2 regions of the Glutamicibacter sp. 363 genome follow, and region 2 is predicted to be linked to the other one. Evidence: riboswitches for the same ligand, from Rfam matches in the RefSeq annotation. Region 2 holds a riboswitch; the other holds the start of a gene.
The links. Region 2 has a riboswitch for S-adenosylmethionine ahead of ACT3UA_RS04395 (hypothetical protein). Riboswitches for the same ligand answer to the same signal wherever they lie in the genome.
Positions count from the first base shown of each region.

Region 1 (7,116 bases), on a different contig from region 2:
GCCATCCGCGGACGGCTAATCAATCAAATAGTTGCAGAACAGCTTGAACCAGCAATCGCGCTTAAACCGGATTTGATCAGCATTTGCGCGGGCGGAAATGATGTCATCCGGCCCGGCGGCGACCCGGATAAAATCGCCGAAAAGCTAGATGGCGCCATCAATGAGTTAAGTGGCACTGGGGCCACCATTGTTTTACTGACCGGCCCGGACATTCGCGACACCCCGGTACTTGGTGGGATTCGTGGCAAGGTCGCAATTTACAACGAAAACGTCCGTGCCATCGCCCAACGTCATGACGCAGTCGTGGGAGATCTCTGGGCATTGAGCGAGCTGCGCCAAACACAAATGTGGGATCCGGATCGCTTGCACTTTTCCCCCGCGGGCCACCAAGTGATCTCCGCAATGGTGCTCGATGCACTGAACGTTCCCCACGAACGCGTCATGGACGCGCAATTAGAACACGCAACCCGAAGCTGGCGCGAAGCACGAATTGAAGACCTGCAATGGGCTCGCGAGTACTTTGGTCCGTGGATCCTGCGCAGGATTCGCCACCAGTCTTCCGGTGATGGAGTTAGCGCAAAAAGACCGCTTCCCACGCCCTTCGCCGTGCAGCCGCCGAATGCCTCGCTGGGTGCTGGAGATAGCGCTCCCGGACAAAAATAAAGACACAAAACAAATGGGACGTGGTTTGTTGCACCGATTACTGGTGCGAAAATCCACGTCCCAAATGTATATGACTGCTTAGTTTTTAGCCCTTAGTCATCAAAGACTAGGGCGGTCAGTACCGGTCCAAGTTGCTTGGCGTCCGTCAGGAAACCGTCATGTCCAATCGGTGAATCGATGTAATGCACCGGCTTAGGCTTCGGCAACGAGGCGGCGAGCAGTTCAGACTGCGCCGGGAAGTACAACCGGTCGCTGTTGACCGCGGCGACCACCACATTCACCTTCTCCAGTCGAGCCAGCGCAACCGTGAGCGATTCGTAACCGCGCGCCACGTCATGGCTCATCAAAGCCTCGGTGAGCACCAGGTAGCTATTCGCGTCAAAACGATGAACCAGCTTGGTCGCCTGGTGATCAAGATAGCTTTCCACCTGGTATCGGCCGCGTGGGCCGCGTGTTGTAACAAACGGCTGTTCGCCGGTCTGCGCATTACGCGCAAACCGCGCTTCAAGCTCAGCCTCCGAACGATAGGTAATATGCGCCAGGCGTCGAGCCAGGCCCAATCCGGCATCCGGGCGCACTCCGTTGGCATAGTAGTCGCCCTGCGCAAAGTTGGGATCGAGGCGAATGGCCTCGGTCTGCACCTGCGCAAAAGCGATCTGTTCTGCCGTGGCTTGCGCCGTGGAGGCCATCACCACCACGTTCTTTACGCGTTGCGGGAATTCAACCGCCCATTCAAGGGCTCGTGCCCCACCCATGGAACCGCCGATGACCGTATGCCAGGAGTGCACCCCGAGCAGGTCGGCCAACCGCGCTTCGAGGCGCACGGAATCCTTGATGGTAATAAAGGGGAAGCGTGAACCCCAGGCGTTGCCGTGCTCATCTGGCGAACTAGGTCCGGTGGACCCATTGCAACCACCGATGATGTTGATGGCCACGACAAAATACTTGTCGGTATCAACAGTTAGCCCGGGGCCGACAAAATCTTCCCACCAGCCCGGGGTCTGCGAATCTCCGCGCGATACGTGCGCATCACCGGTCAACGCGTGCTTCACCAGCACCGCGTTGGTCCCCTCCGCGTTAAGCTGGCCCCATGTTTCGTAGGCCAACTCGATCTGCGGTAGGTAGCCACCGGTTTCGAAGGTGTACTCCCCCACGAACGCACGACGCAAAATGCCGTCTTGCCCGTCGGTAAGTTCCTGCGATGGCAGAGTTTCTTCGGTAGTCACTATGGATGCCATGCCTAAAGGGTTTCCTGCAATTCCTGGTGAGAGAGCTGCTTAGTGGCAGCAAAACCAAGTTGCAGATCAGCGAGAATATCCTTGATGTTTTCAAGTCCCACACTCAACCGAACGAGGCCCGGACGCACACCGGCGGCCAGACGTTCGTCTTCGGTCAATTGCGCGTGGGTGGTCGACGCCGGGTGGATGACGAGCGAACGAACGTCACCGAGGTTGGCCACATGTGAATGCAGCTCCAGCGCATCCACAAAAGCCTTGCCAGCTTCGAGTCCACCAGCAATATCGAAGGCAATAATCGCGCCGACACCGTTTGCCGAGTACTTCTGTCCGCGTTCAAACCACGGCGAGGAAGGCAGGCCAGCGTAAGCGACCTTTTCAACCTGCTCCTGGCTTTCAAGCCAGACGGCTACTTCCTTCGCGTTTTGCACGTGACGCTCGATACGCAGAGACAAAGTCTCCAGACCTTGAGCAATAAGGAAAGCATTAAACGGTGCGACAGCCGCGCCCAGATCGCGGAGCAACTGCACGCGAGCCTTCAGAATGTAGGCAAGATTGGCACCAAGGATGCCATCAACGCCCAGATCGCGGGCGAACACCAAACCGTTGTAGGACTCATCGGGGGTGTTGAAGTCCGGGAAACGTTCCGGATCCTTCGCAAAATCAAATTTGCCCGAGTCCACGATTACGCCGGCAATGGCGGTGCCGTGACCACCGAGGTACTTGGTGGCCGAGTGGATGACGATATCCGCGCCCCACTCGATGGGGCGGATCAGATATGGGGTTGCCAAGGTGTTATCAACCAGCAGTGGAACCCCGACCTCATGGGCAATCTGTGAGACTCCCTCGATGTCCAAAATGTCTTGGCGCGGGTTGGAGACGACTTCACCGAAGAAGGCCTTGGTATTTGGCTTCACCGCTGCACGCCACTGATCCAAGTTGTCTGGATCCGCCACGAAGGTGACCTCGATACCGAGCTTGCGCAGCGTGTGCTTGAGCAGGTTCTGCGTTCCACCGTAGAGGCTCGGGCTGGCCACCAAGTGGTCTCCAGACTGAGCCAAGTTGAGAATTGCGAGGGTGGTTGCTGCCTGCCCCGAGGCGACCAGCAGTGCGCCGACGCCGCCTTCAAGATCCGCGATACGGTTTTCGACCGCTTCCTGCGTTGGATTACCGATACGGGTGTAAATCGGCTCCAGCTCCTGCAGTGCGAAGCGAGCCGCGGCGCTCTCGGCGTTCGGGAAAACAAAAGACGTGGTTTGGAAAATCGGCAGGGCACGCGCACCGGTGACCGGATCTGGTTGCTGCCCGGAATGGATCTGACGTGTTTCAAAAGACCAGTTGTTACTCATGGTTTCCTCCATATTGTTTGTCGACTATGGGGGTACACCACTCAAAAACACACCGACGGCAAATTCCTCGTCGAGGAGCTTTCGAAGGGGGTAACCCGCGCTTGTCCTCAACGCTTGGTGCGTCGAGGGCCAGGTCTTCACCCGGGGCACCCCACCGCGGCGGAGGGTTGCCGCCCAGTAAGCCGGGGCTTGTTACTGGGACTCATGACCTGACTCAAGTCTGCCCGATAGCCGAAGAATTTGGCAATATGAGATAGCTTAACGTGACTCAATCGGTCATATAGATCTTTAATGAAGAAATTTATGCAGACTGTTCGATCCCACCATTACCACTTAGGGTCGCCTAAGTCGAGACTGAGATCACATAGTGACATGATGGGGCACATGATGAGGCTAGATCACGTTAGTTACGCATGTGGCCCCGATGGGCTCATGCCAACCGCCGAAAGAATCTCCAAGGCTTTGGGCCTGGAATTCGTCAAGGGGGGCGTACATCCGCGTTTTGGAACGCGGAATGTAATTTTCCCGCTCAAGCACAACCAGTACCTAGAAGTTGTTGAAGTTCTAAACCACCCTTCCAGCGACAAAGCACCGTTTGGGCAGGCAGTACGAGCCCGCTCCGAGCTTGGCGGCGGCTGGATGGGATGGTGCGTTTCCGTTGAAGACCTCTCCAGCGCCGAAGAGCGGCTGGGACGTAAATCTGTTCCGGGAAACCGCAAGTTCCCAGACGGCCGCGAACTCACCTGGCAGCAAGTTGGAATCAAGGGGCTCATCGCTGATCCGCAGGTTCCGTATTTGCTTCGCTGGGACGCAGGAACGGAGGATCTGCACCCTTCGAAGGCTCTAGAGCCTGTAGGTGCGATTCAAAGCATCACTATCGCTGGTTCCCGCGACCGCGTCCTAGACTGGCTAGGCCAGCCAGAGAACGTCAATCTTGGCGCGGTGAGCATGGAATACGAAGCACCCAACGGCACTCCGGGCATCTTGTCGGTCACCTTTGAAACCGACAATGGTTTGGTCACGCTATAACAAAGAACGTCGAAATAAAGGGTAGGTGCGGACGGCAACGTCCTCGCCTACCCTTTGTCGTTCCAACTATCCAAGCCTTTTGCCTAGGACCACCACTTCTTGAGCTTCGTAGCCTAGCCGCTCGTAAAATCCGATCACATCAGTGTTCTCGGTACGCACCATGAGCTGTACTTTGGGCACCCCTTGTTCAGCAAGCCAACGCGACGCTGCCCCCATAATCTCCTGTCCAAACCCCTGGCCCTGCATGCCGGGTTGGACCGCCACGTAATATAGCCAGCCTCGGTGTCCGTCGAACCCAACCATGGCTGTAGCTACCAGTCTTTGCTCATGAGGTCCCGCAAGAATCGTAGAGCTCTGATTCTCCAGTGTTTTACGTGCATCTGCCTCCGGATCATTCCATGGCCGCGTAAGCTCGACGCTCCGCCACAGGGCTGTTGCTTCGCCTATTTCGGTCAGTTTGAGTTCACTGATTTGCATAAGTAAAACGTACCGTTGAAAACGTCGTTTATTGCCATTGCGCAATGCTTGCCGTTGTGGGGTTAGCCTCCGATACCGATAGCGGGGCCGAAGAGCATGAACCCGACAAATCCCACTGCGTCCAACAAGAAGTGCGCGATCACCAACGGCATCACTCGCCCATATTTCTGGTAAATCCAACCGAAAATCACACCCATGGCTATGTTTCCCAGCATCGGGCCGACGCCTTGGTAGAGGTGGTAGCTACCGCGGATCAGCGCAGATCCGAGAATCAGCGTCCACGGTCCCAGGTTCAGCTTCTTACCGTAGGTAAACAGGAAACCGAGCATGATCACTTCTTCAAGCACCGCGTGGCGTACGGCAGAAAGCAGCAGCACCGGCACGCTCCACCAATAGTCACCAAGATTAGCCGTGGACAACGCGGTGGTTACTCCCAAGGCACGGCCTGCGGCATATACGCCCAGGGTTCCAAGGCCCATGGCAAGAAACAATCCGGCCCCAAGTAACAGATCTTTACCCGGACGGCGGAAGTCGAACCCTACATCCTTCACGCTTCGGTCCAGGGTGCGGTGCATCAAATACAGTGCGAGAAGAACCGGGATCAGTGCGAAGAAAATATCCAGCAACTGATAGGACAGGTCGAAGTATTCGCGCGTGTTTAACGGATTATTCATCGACGTGGTCTGGTCGCGCAACGGCGCACGGCTCACCTTGTCGGCGAAACTAATCAGTGAATACACCGCGCTCTGCCCCAAAGACAGGGCTAGAACCAAGATGATCTCAAACCTGAGAGTTTTGCGGGTTGCTGTCTGCTCAATTTGTTCAGCGTTCACATTTTCGATCATAGGCTGATCTGACTGTGCGCGTGCTGAGGAGCCTCATGACTAACCTGCGACAACCTGAAGTTGAGACCACCAGCAAGCTGAACAAAAAGAGTGCGAGTGAGTCGTCCTGTGGCATCGGAGGAAAAGGCGGGAAAGGCAATTTGTCGCGTTCAGTCACCGCCTCAGCTAGCTTGTCTGCAGGTGGAGGTGTGGGCATCAAAGCATTCAACGCAAATACGAACTTCACGGTCCAAAGCTCGCTAACTACAATTTTGTCTTCCGCGTCGTCTAAAATGAACTCACGTCAAATGTATGTTGCTCGCCCACAAAGCACTTTCTACATCTTCAAATGGCGGCAGTACACTGCGGGATTCAAAACTTCGAGCGGATCAGGGACTGCAATTTCTCCTACGGGAATCCAGTTCCGAGTAGTTGCTGCCTAACAAGGAATTAATCTTGAGATCAAAAAGCACTCTAATTTTCGCAACAATCGTTGCACTTGCCCTCTCATTCACAGGTTGCTCCGTTGGCAAATCAGAAATCTCCACACCATCAACAGGACCGTCGCTAGTGCCGATGCAAAAAAATGAAATTGCGGCGACCAAAACGACCATCGAAGAAAAGATCCAAACTGTCTCAGTTGGAATTCCACTGAATGGTGGCCAATATTCGGCGGTACTTCGATGCAAAGGCGAAGACACCTCGTCCACCGTGGTATGGCAGGATGACAAGCACCAGGATCAGGGAAAGATCAAAGTCATTTGCACTCCTGAAGGTGGGACTGTTCAGGAACAGATTGATGTCAACGGCTTTTCAAGCTCGCTAAGCTTCATCGTTAATGAATTGCAGGGGCGAGATTTATCGGTTTCGATCGCCCCTACTCACTTCCTAAAAGCTAGTAAGACTGCTTAACCAATCAGCCAAACCCGCAACTCGCCGAATAAGCGAGATCTCATTCGATGTTTTACGTCCGATTCTGATCATAAACGTCTGCCGAAGTATGCGTGGAGCAAACGGTAGTCATTGACCCCATTTATTGTTTAGACGCAAAATGCCCACCCGAGCACGGGTGGGCATTTTCTGCGCATCATTATCGATGCGAACAAGCGACTAGCTCAGAGCTGCAATTGCAGCATCGTAATCTGGCTCGGTGGTGATTTCCGGAACGATCTGGGTGTAAACGACCTTGCCGGTCTCGTCCAAGACGACGACGGAACGTTCCAAGAGGCCCGCTAGTGGCCCATCTACCTGGGTCACGCCGTAGTCCGAGCCAAAGTCCGAGCGGAACACGGAAGCAGCGGTCACATTTTCGATGTTCTCTGCACCGCAGAAGCGGCCCAAGGCGAATGGCAGGTCAGCGGAAACGCACACTACGGTGGTGTTTTCCAGGCCGGCAGCCAGTTCGTTGAAACGGCGAACGCTGGCAGCGCAGACACCGGTATCAACTGATGGGAAGATGTTCAGGACTACGCGGCGGCCAGCCAGCGACTCGCTGGTGACATCTGCAAGGCCGGTGTCGGTGAGGGTGAATGCTGGAGC
Region 1 covers NZ_JBQSYR010000012.1:74,961-82,076, reverse strand. The annotation lists gene ACT3UA_RS09045 (SGNH/GDSL hydrolase family protein) at 1-663, shown strand, start outside; gene metX (homoserine O-acetyltransferase MetX) at 756-1,901, opposite strand; gene ACT3UA_RS09035 (bifunctional o-acetylhomoserine/o-acetylserine sulfhydrylase) at 1,904-3,259, opposite strand; SAM riboswitch class IV at 3,340-3,457, opposite strand; gene ACT3UA_RS09030 (VOC family protein) at 3,632-4,276, shown strand; gene ACT3UA_RS09025 (GNAT family acetyltransferase) at 4,343-4,753, opposite strand; gene ACT3UA_RS09020 (CPBP family intramembrane glutamic endopeptidase) at 4,816-5,598, opposite strand; gene ACT3UA_RS09015 (hypothetical protein) at 5,634-6,020, shown strand; gene ACT3UA_RS09010 (hypothetical protein) at 6,034-6,489, shown strand; gene tpx (thiol peroxidase) at 6,688-7,116, opposite strand, start outside.
Region 1: linked by a shared signal. The riboswitch ahead of ACT3UA_RS09035 (bifunctional o-acetylhomoserine/o-acetylserine sulfhydrylase) and the one ahead of ACT3UA_RS04395 (hypothetical protein) in region 2 are both predicted to bind S-adenosylmethionine.

Region 2 (7,116 bases):
ATCCTTGGGTTTGTCATTCAGCGCCTGAGCCTCATCGACCAGCGACTTCAGCTTGGCAAATAACGGGTGGTCCAGTGAGAACCAGGTGTTATCCGGAAGCTTGACCTTCATGGCACCGCTGGTGAGCGCCTCGAGAATGGTGGAGAACGGTACTTCATGGTCGCCTACGGCGATCAGCAAGCCCAAATCAAGCCAGTCGTTGCGTTCGTGGCTCACCGCGTTGATCTTCAGCCGTGGAAGTTCACGTAGCTGACGGTAAACCGGGCGGATGCCTTCTTCGGTGATCTTCATGACGGACAGGCCATGCAGGGCCGGCAGCAGCTCCGAAACAAATACAATCATATGCTCACCGGAGAAGAACTTCGAGTCCAGGTCGTGGTTGCTGGTGCCTGTGTGTCGCTCGAAGACGTCATTGACCGTGCTGCGCAAGGAATCTTCGGCCTGGGCGTCATAGACCTCGCGGTCGTTGGGCACTCCCGGGTAATGGATCTGGAAATCAATGGTGGCAGATTCCTTGATGCTGCCATCTTCCTTTTCCTCACGCATGAATTTCACCTCGGCGTGGACCATCGGCGGGGCAAGTGCGGGAAGTACCAGATCCTTGCTTATGCTGCGCAGATTGAAACGGCGCGCAAGGCGCGCGTACGAACCAGCGAAAAAGTCCTGCATTTGATCTTCGGGAACCTGCAAGGGTTCGCGATTCTGAAACCAGCGGCGGTGCTGAGCGGGAACTATCTCTTGACTTGGTGCCAACCAGATTTGTTCAGGTGCTTCCAACTCAACGTAGAACCCGTGGTCCGCGATCGTTCCACTGGGAGTCTCTGCGTTGAGTGTTAGGCCCTGACCTGCAATGTTCAAATGTCCAGCCACGGTGAGCGATTTGTCCTGCCCGAGGTCGGCGAGCAGCTCAAATCGGGACTGGCGGTCAATATTCACGCTGGTCTCATTGCGGGTGCTAATCAGTTCGATGCCAAGATCTTGAGCTTCGCCAAGCATTGGCCAGAGCAGATCCGAGGCATACTCATCGAGGAACAACCAGTCTTCGTCGACCTTAAACTGCAGCTGAGTGTTGCTTCGTGCTAGCGCAGCAAAACGGGTGAACCAATGGTGCTGATTGCGCAGCATATTCCAGCCGTAGGTCTTGAACGCAATGGTAGTCCAGCGCAGCTGTCCACGAACCCAGCGTCCCTCGGAATTGCGCACCATGGGGCGAACACCCAAACGGAAGCGTTTGTTGCGCGTCGGGTGGGGGACCGCTCCCGAAGGCATCCACTGCTGTTGCTGGGAGGTATTTTTCGAATCAAAGACCATGAATTGCAAGGCCATGGCCACGACCGGGTCATTTGGTGACCCTAATAGTCCGTCTGCGGGCCCCGGCTCGGGTTCTTCAAACCAGGTGTTCACTTGCTGGGACCAAGCGGTAACGGTCTTTTGCTCTTGAACGACCGCCGGGCGGGGCAGCTTGGCGATCTTATTGGCGGTGAGCGACAGCGCCGCGATATGCGGGCAGATCGAGCCTTTGTCGCAGCTGCAGTCCGAAGCGTCGATGGACCAGCCCGAAGCGCTGCGAATCACCGTGAGAGTGGGGGAGAACATCTGACCATCTTCGAGGACGGTACCCGAGATGACACTCGCAGTTTCATCAAAGGCGACGTCAGTCACTGATTCGTCGTTCTTGGCAAGTTGTTGCCCGAAGAAGAATGGAACGTCACCCAAGTACGCCAGTAGGTGCCTTGCGTCAATGAGTGGTGGCACAGAATCAGTCATCCTCTCATCGTTTCACGTTCGGGGCGTAGGTGAAAGTTGAGGACGCTAACTGTGAATAATCACTTGTGTTCAAGGTAGCGTAGATGCATGTCTCATGTGTGGCCTTATCTCCCCGCCAGAGCGGTCAATGTCACCACAATGGTTGAGTTCGACAGGCTGGCAGCCGAAGCCATCGAAACTCAAGCATCGCTTGCCCGAAACTGGCGCGTTCATCGGGTTGATCTTCGAACCAGGGACTCGGTTTTAAGCGCTCTGGACCTTGCCAACTGTCTTTTTATTGATTGCGTCTATTCCGATGCCGGACGTTCGCTCGTAGAAGCAACCGGCGGGCTATGCATGAGTACCGGAACGCAGCTGCCGTTCAATATTTATGAACGTGGGCTCTACTCCCCGCTAGAGCTCTATGCGGGGATCAAAGAAGCCCCCTACTCGCAGGTGCCCGACGCGCAGATCTATACCTATTCGCAAGCGAATTCTCCGGCTGAGTTTTCGCCCGATGACAGCACAATGGCAACGACTTTGCATGATCACCATATTGGTCAGGCGATGTTGAGCGCTGTTTACGATGGGGTATTTGCCAAGACGCCCATGATCGGGATCATGGGCGGGCACGCGGTAGCACGTGGCACGCAAGAATTCGCCGATGCAGTGCGGCTCGGTGCGATGCTAACCGGCCAAGGCTATTCGATTGTTACCGGTGGGGGACCAGGGGCCATGGAAGCGGCAAACGCCGGCGCGTGGCTTGCAGACTATGACAAAACGGCTACCGGCAGAGCCGTGGATATCCTCGCACAAGCTCCAGACGCGATCCGTCATCGGACTGCCTGGGCGCGTGCAGCATTGCGAGTGCGTGAAGAATACCCCAGCACGAGAAATTCAATGGGAGTGCCCACCTGGTTTTACGGCCATGAGCCACCAAACCTGTTTGCCACGCATATAGCAAAGTTTTTCACGAACTCGATTCGCGAAGCCATCCTGCTCGAACAGGCAAACGGCGGAATCATTGTGCTTCCCGGTGCTGCCGGGACAGTCCAGGAAATATTCCAAGACGCCTGCGAAAACTACTACGCGACCGGCGCTCGCGTCGCTCCCATTGTGTTGGTGGGCCGCGAGCATTGGACACGGAAGCTACCGGTCTGGCCTTTGCTGCAGGCGCTTGCCGCCGGGAGGGCCATGGAAAGCAGAATAGCTTTGGTGGACACCGTGCAAGAAGCCGTCGAATTCATTAAAACAATGACTCCATTGCGGCGCCGCACGCGGTTCTAACAACGATAGTGGCCGGTGCCTCAAGCTGTGTCATGTTGGGGCAACGGCCAGCAGTCTGCTTTTGGAGCTAAGCCACGGTGGTGCCGAAAAGCAAGCCCAAGCAGTAGGTTACAGCGGCCGCACCCAAGCCAATGGCCAGCTGACGCACGCCACGTTTGAGCGGGGACGCACCGGATAGCAGGCCAACGACGCCGCCGGTGAGCAGCAACGCGATGCTGACCAAAGCGACCGCCACGCTCACCGCAGCTAGCCCGGTGAGCCCAAAGATGTAGGGCAGGATCGGAATGACTGCGCCCGAAGCAAAGAACATGAACGAAGAAATGGCGGCTCCCGGTGCCGAACCAAGCTCCTCATGTTCGCGTTCCAGTTCCGCGCTGCGAACTTCTGGATGGAGTGAGAAGGAGGGGTTGCAATCGCAGGTAAACAGCCCCATGCGTTCTGCCGCGCGGTGTTCGGCGTCCTCATTGTTCATGCCACGTGCTTTGTAGATCAACACCAATTCATTGGCGTCAAGATCGAGGTCACGGGCGGCAGAAAGCGTGACTTGGGTAGGGCGCGACGCGGTGAGAAGCTCACGTTGGGAACGGACTGACACGAATTCCCCGGCAGCCATGGACAGCGCGCCGGCCAGCAGGCCGGCAATTCCGGAGAAGAGCACGAGGGACGAGGCCACACCGGTGGCGCCGATGCCCATGACCAAGGCCAGATTCGAAACGAGCCCGTCATTTGCGCCGAACACCGCGGCTCGGAAGTTGCCGGACAGCCGGGATCTGCCGGCCGTAGCCAAAGCACGGATGACTTCCTCATGCACTTGCTCATCCGCGGCCATTTGCGGCGCGGCATCCTGATCGGTGGCGTAAGGAGAGTTGCCTTCGGCACGCTGGGCCAGCGCCAAGACAAACACCGAACCGAAATGCCGGGCCATGAAACGCAACATGGTGCGCCGCATCGACGGACGGACCGGGCGCACGTGTTCACCGAGCTTAGCGCGCCAGTAATTTTCGTGGCGTTCTTCCGCTTCGGCTAGCCCACGGAGAATCTGGCGTTCTTGTCCGGTGCGCTTTTCGGCCAGTTCACGGTAGATCGCACCTTCGGCGACCTCATCGGCCATGTACTGGCGCCAGCGGCGGATCTGCGCCTTGGATGGTTCGGGAATTGAGGTTGGGGCCATCACGGGGATGAGTCTCCTGCGGCAGAATTGGATCATTCACGGGCAGATGATCCGGGTTAGGTTCAACCCCCTAGTTTAGTGAGTGAGTCGAGCACTGGGAATTTGGCAAGACTAAATACCTTAGCGGCGCCAGGGTTTTGCCCTCGGGCTGCCACGAATACCGAAAGTTCCTCGCGCTGCCTGTCGAAGCTCGGCGGACCCACGGTTCTGGCTAGCAATCGGGTGAGCAGGTGCGGGTCGGTGACGTAGTAGCTGACCCAGACTCCGCGAAGCGGAAACTGCACCTGGCCGGTTTGCAGGTCAATAATGGGAAGGACGTTTGAAGCCATAACTATCGTGGACCCTTAAAAGAGCTCTTGCCCGTAGCCGGTTGGAGTACGGACCGCTTCTTCATCCGAACCACCCATGAACCTGGGGTTGGTGTGCGGCCAGTCGGAGCTTGGCGCCGCATCTCGTGAAGCAACACCACGATGCTACACCCGTGGGCTGTCCGGATGCGTAGTGAGACGTCATACTCGGCTCTCGCGGGCCTCATGGGAAGCAGAGCCGAGCACCGGGAGGTGCACGGACCGCGCCCACAAGAACCCTGCGCTTGGCGCAGGCGAAGGTCGCCGGGCGGGGATCTGGACATCGGGCACTACCGGTGGCTGGCCCGGTGACCGATCTCCGGCAAGTGGCTCCCCTCCCGACCCGCCGTCGATGCCGCCAGGCCTGCCCGAGCCGCGCGGGAGTATCGCTGCGCAATATGCCGCTCAGGTCCAACGCCTCTGGTCCGTTGGGACCAACGCCAGGCTACGGACCGGCAGTTTCACCAGGTGGTGCTCCTAGTCGCTGGGCTCGGTCAGGGCCATCCGAGCTAGCGCGAGCCTATGCGGCCTGTTAGAGGCGGTGCCCTGCCAGAGCTATGAGCAAGATTTGGCGAAGAATCGTTGTTAGGACTGCTCGGCGATTCGCTGCAGCGAGGAGCGTTGTTCCTTCCATTGCTCAGCGCTGAATCCAGGGATATTTCTCGCCTGTTCGCGCAGTCCTACCTGTCCGTCGAGAAGCTCTCGAACGATATCGAGATGCCCGGCATGCCGGGAGGTCTCCGCGATCATATGAACAATAAGATGCTCCACGGTGGTATGCCGATGCACGGACCACCAGGGGACCTCTGCCGGGGATTCTAAGTTCAATTCGTCAAGCGCGTGTTCGGCAAATGCGATGGATTTTCGGTACAACGCGAGAACATCTTCTACCGAGAAGCTGGCCGGAGGCAGGAAGTCGATCTGCGGTTCATCGCTTTGCAGTAGTTGAAGCACATGCCGATCGTTGGGCACACGACCTAGGCACTCGCCGAAATAACCGTATTCGGTGATTGCTAGGTGGTAGATGACACCAAGCATGTGGGTTCCGGTATCCGTCATGGGGCGGCGGGCCAACTCCTCGGAGAGTCCCTGGCACTTCCAGAGCACGGTGTTGCGGGCCTCGTTCAAGTAGGTCCGAAGCCTCTTGGAGGACGGATTGCCAGCGGTATCCATGTGCCGAGTCTAGTTTCTTGGCGATTGAATAAACAGCGCCGGCGCATTGAGGGATTGGTTGCTGACTTCAGGACTGAAGCGTGAGCTCGGCGCAGTTCTCGTTGCCTATTGGTAAACTGACGCAGTGTAGGAACCTGAACCGGATTGGTTTAGCGGAATTGTAGGCCGGGTGCTGCCAATCTAGGGCTGCGCCGGTGTCAAAATGGTGGGAGAGCATGAAAACACTGCCCGTAGAGCCCACCGGCTCGTCGATTAATATCGGTGCCCGTTTGCGTGGGGTACGCCAAACCCGACGAATGACCATCGACCAGGTGGCTGAAATGTCCGGACTGACCAAGGGGTTCTTGTCTCGCGTGGAGCGAGACTTGACTAGCCCGTCGGTATCGACATTGCTTAGGCTCTGCGAAGTATTGGGCTTAGAAGTCGGGCAGCTCTTCTCTGTACCTGAAACCAAATTGGTCAGGTTGGAGCACGCACCGCGAATCGCCTTGGGCGGTCAGGGGATCACCGAACAGCTGGTCACTCCCCGCGCCGAGACCCGGGTGCAGATGATTAGGGCAGAGGTCGCGCCGCAGGGCTCGGGGGAGGCCGAGCTGTATTCGGTGGATTGCAAGGTGGAAGTTCTGCACGTGATTTCCGGAGAATTTACCTTGGTTCTGCCCGAGGACCGCATTGAACTGCAAGCGGGCGATACGGTAACCTTCCCGGGCCGTGAGCCGCACAGTTGGGAAAATACTTCGGACCGGACCGCCGTAGTGACCTGGACGCTGTTGCTCTGACCAAAACCGCATTGCGCTTTTGAAGGGCTTGCGCGTTTTCCGTCCGTGCCGGGTTTCGGCCGGGCAAAGCCCAAAGCGTATCCTTGACATAGCGTCAACAACTTTTCTCGACGCCGATAAATAACCGAAGGGAGCTCCGTGACGGAAAGCGAGCCACGGGCTGAACTGGTCGAACTGCGCTCCGCGAGCTGGTGGATGTCTGCAATTCTCGGTGTCTTAATTGGTGTGACCATGACATTGATCCGCACTCAACGTTATTTTTTCATCGCCGGGGCGGCGATTCTGGCGGGGGTCATCCTGGTCATCGGCTTACGCACTATTCACCGCCGTTCTCAATACCCGCAGATGGCACAGGCGAAAACCTCTTGGGTATATGCGGTGTGGACGCTGGTGCTACTAGTGCTTGCGGGGCCTGTCCAGCTGGTTTACGTGGCGGATGAACTCGACGAGATTGCAATTAAGTCCTTCGTGCTTTCGGCAGGTTTCTGTTTTGGGTTCCATGAGGTGGACCGGGCATTGGTAGCGAGCAGCAAGAAGTCCTTCGAAAGCTAGCTGCTGAACTACACGCACGCATTGGAAGGGTGAAATGTCTACCGAAAACCTTGCGGTCGGC
Region 2 covers NZ_JBQSYR010000005.1:45,445-52,560, forward strand. The annotation lists gene ACT3UA_RS04380 (DEAD/DEAH box helicase) at 1-1,767, opposite strand, end outside; gene ACT3UA_RS04385 (LOG family protein) at 1,855-3,033, shown strand; gene ACT3UA_RS04390 (VIT1/CCC1 transporter family protein) at 3,101-4,204, opposite strand; gene ACT3UA_RS04395 (hypothetical protein) at 4,267-4,533, opposite strand; SAM riboswitch class IV at 4,552-4,664, opposite strand; gene ACT3UA_RS04400 (DinB family protein) at 5,137-5,724, opposite strand; gene ACT3UA_RS04405 (helix-turn-helix domain-containing protein) at 5,940-6,503, shown strand; gene ACT3UA_RS04410 (hypothetical protein) at 6,642-7,055, shown strand; gene ACT3UA_RS04415 (ROK family protein) at 7,090-7,116, shown strand, end outside.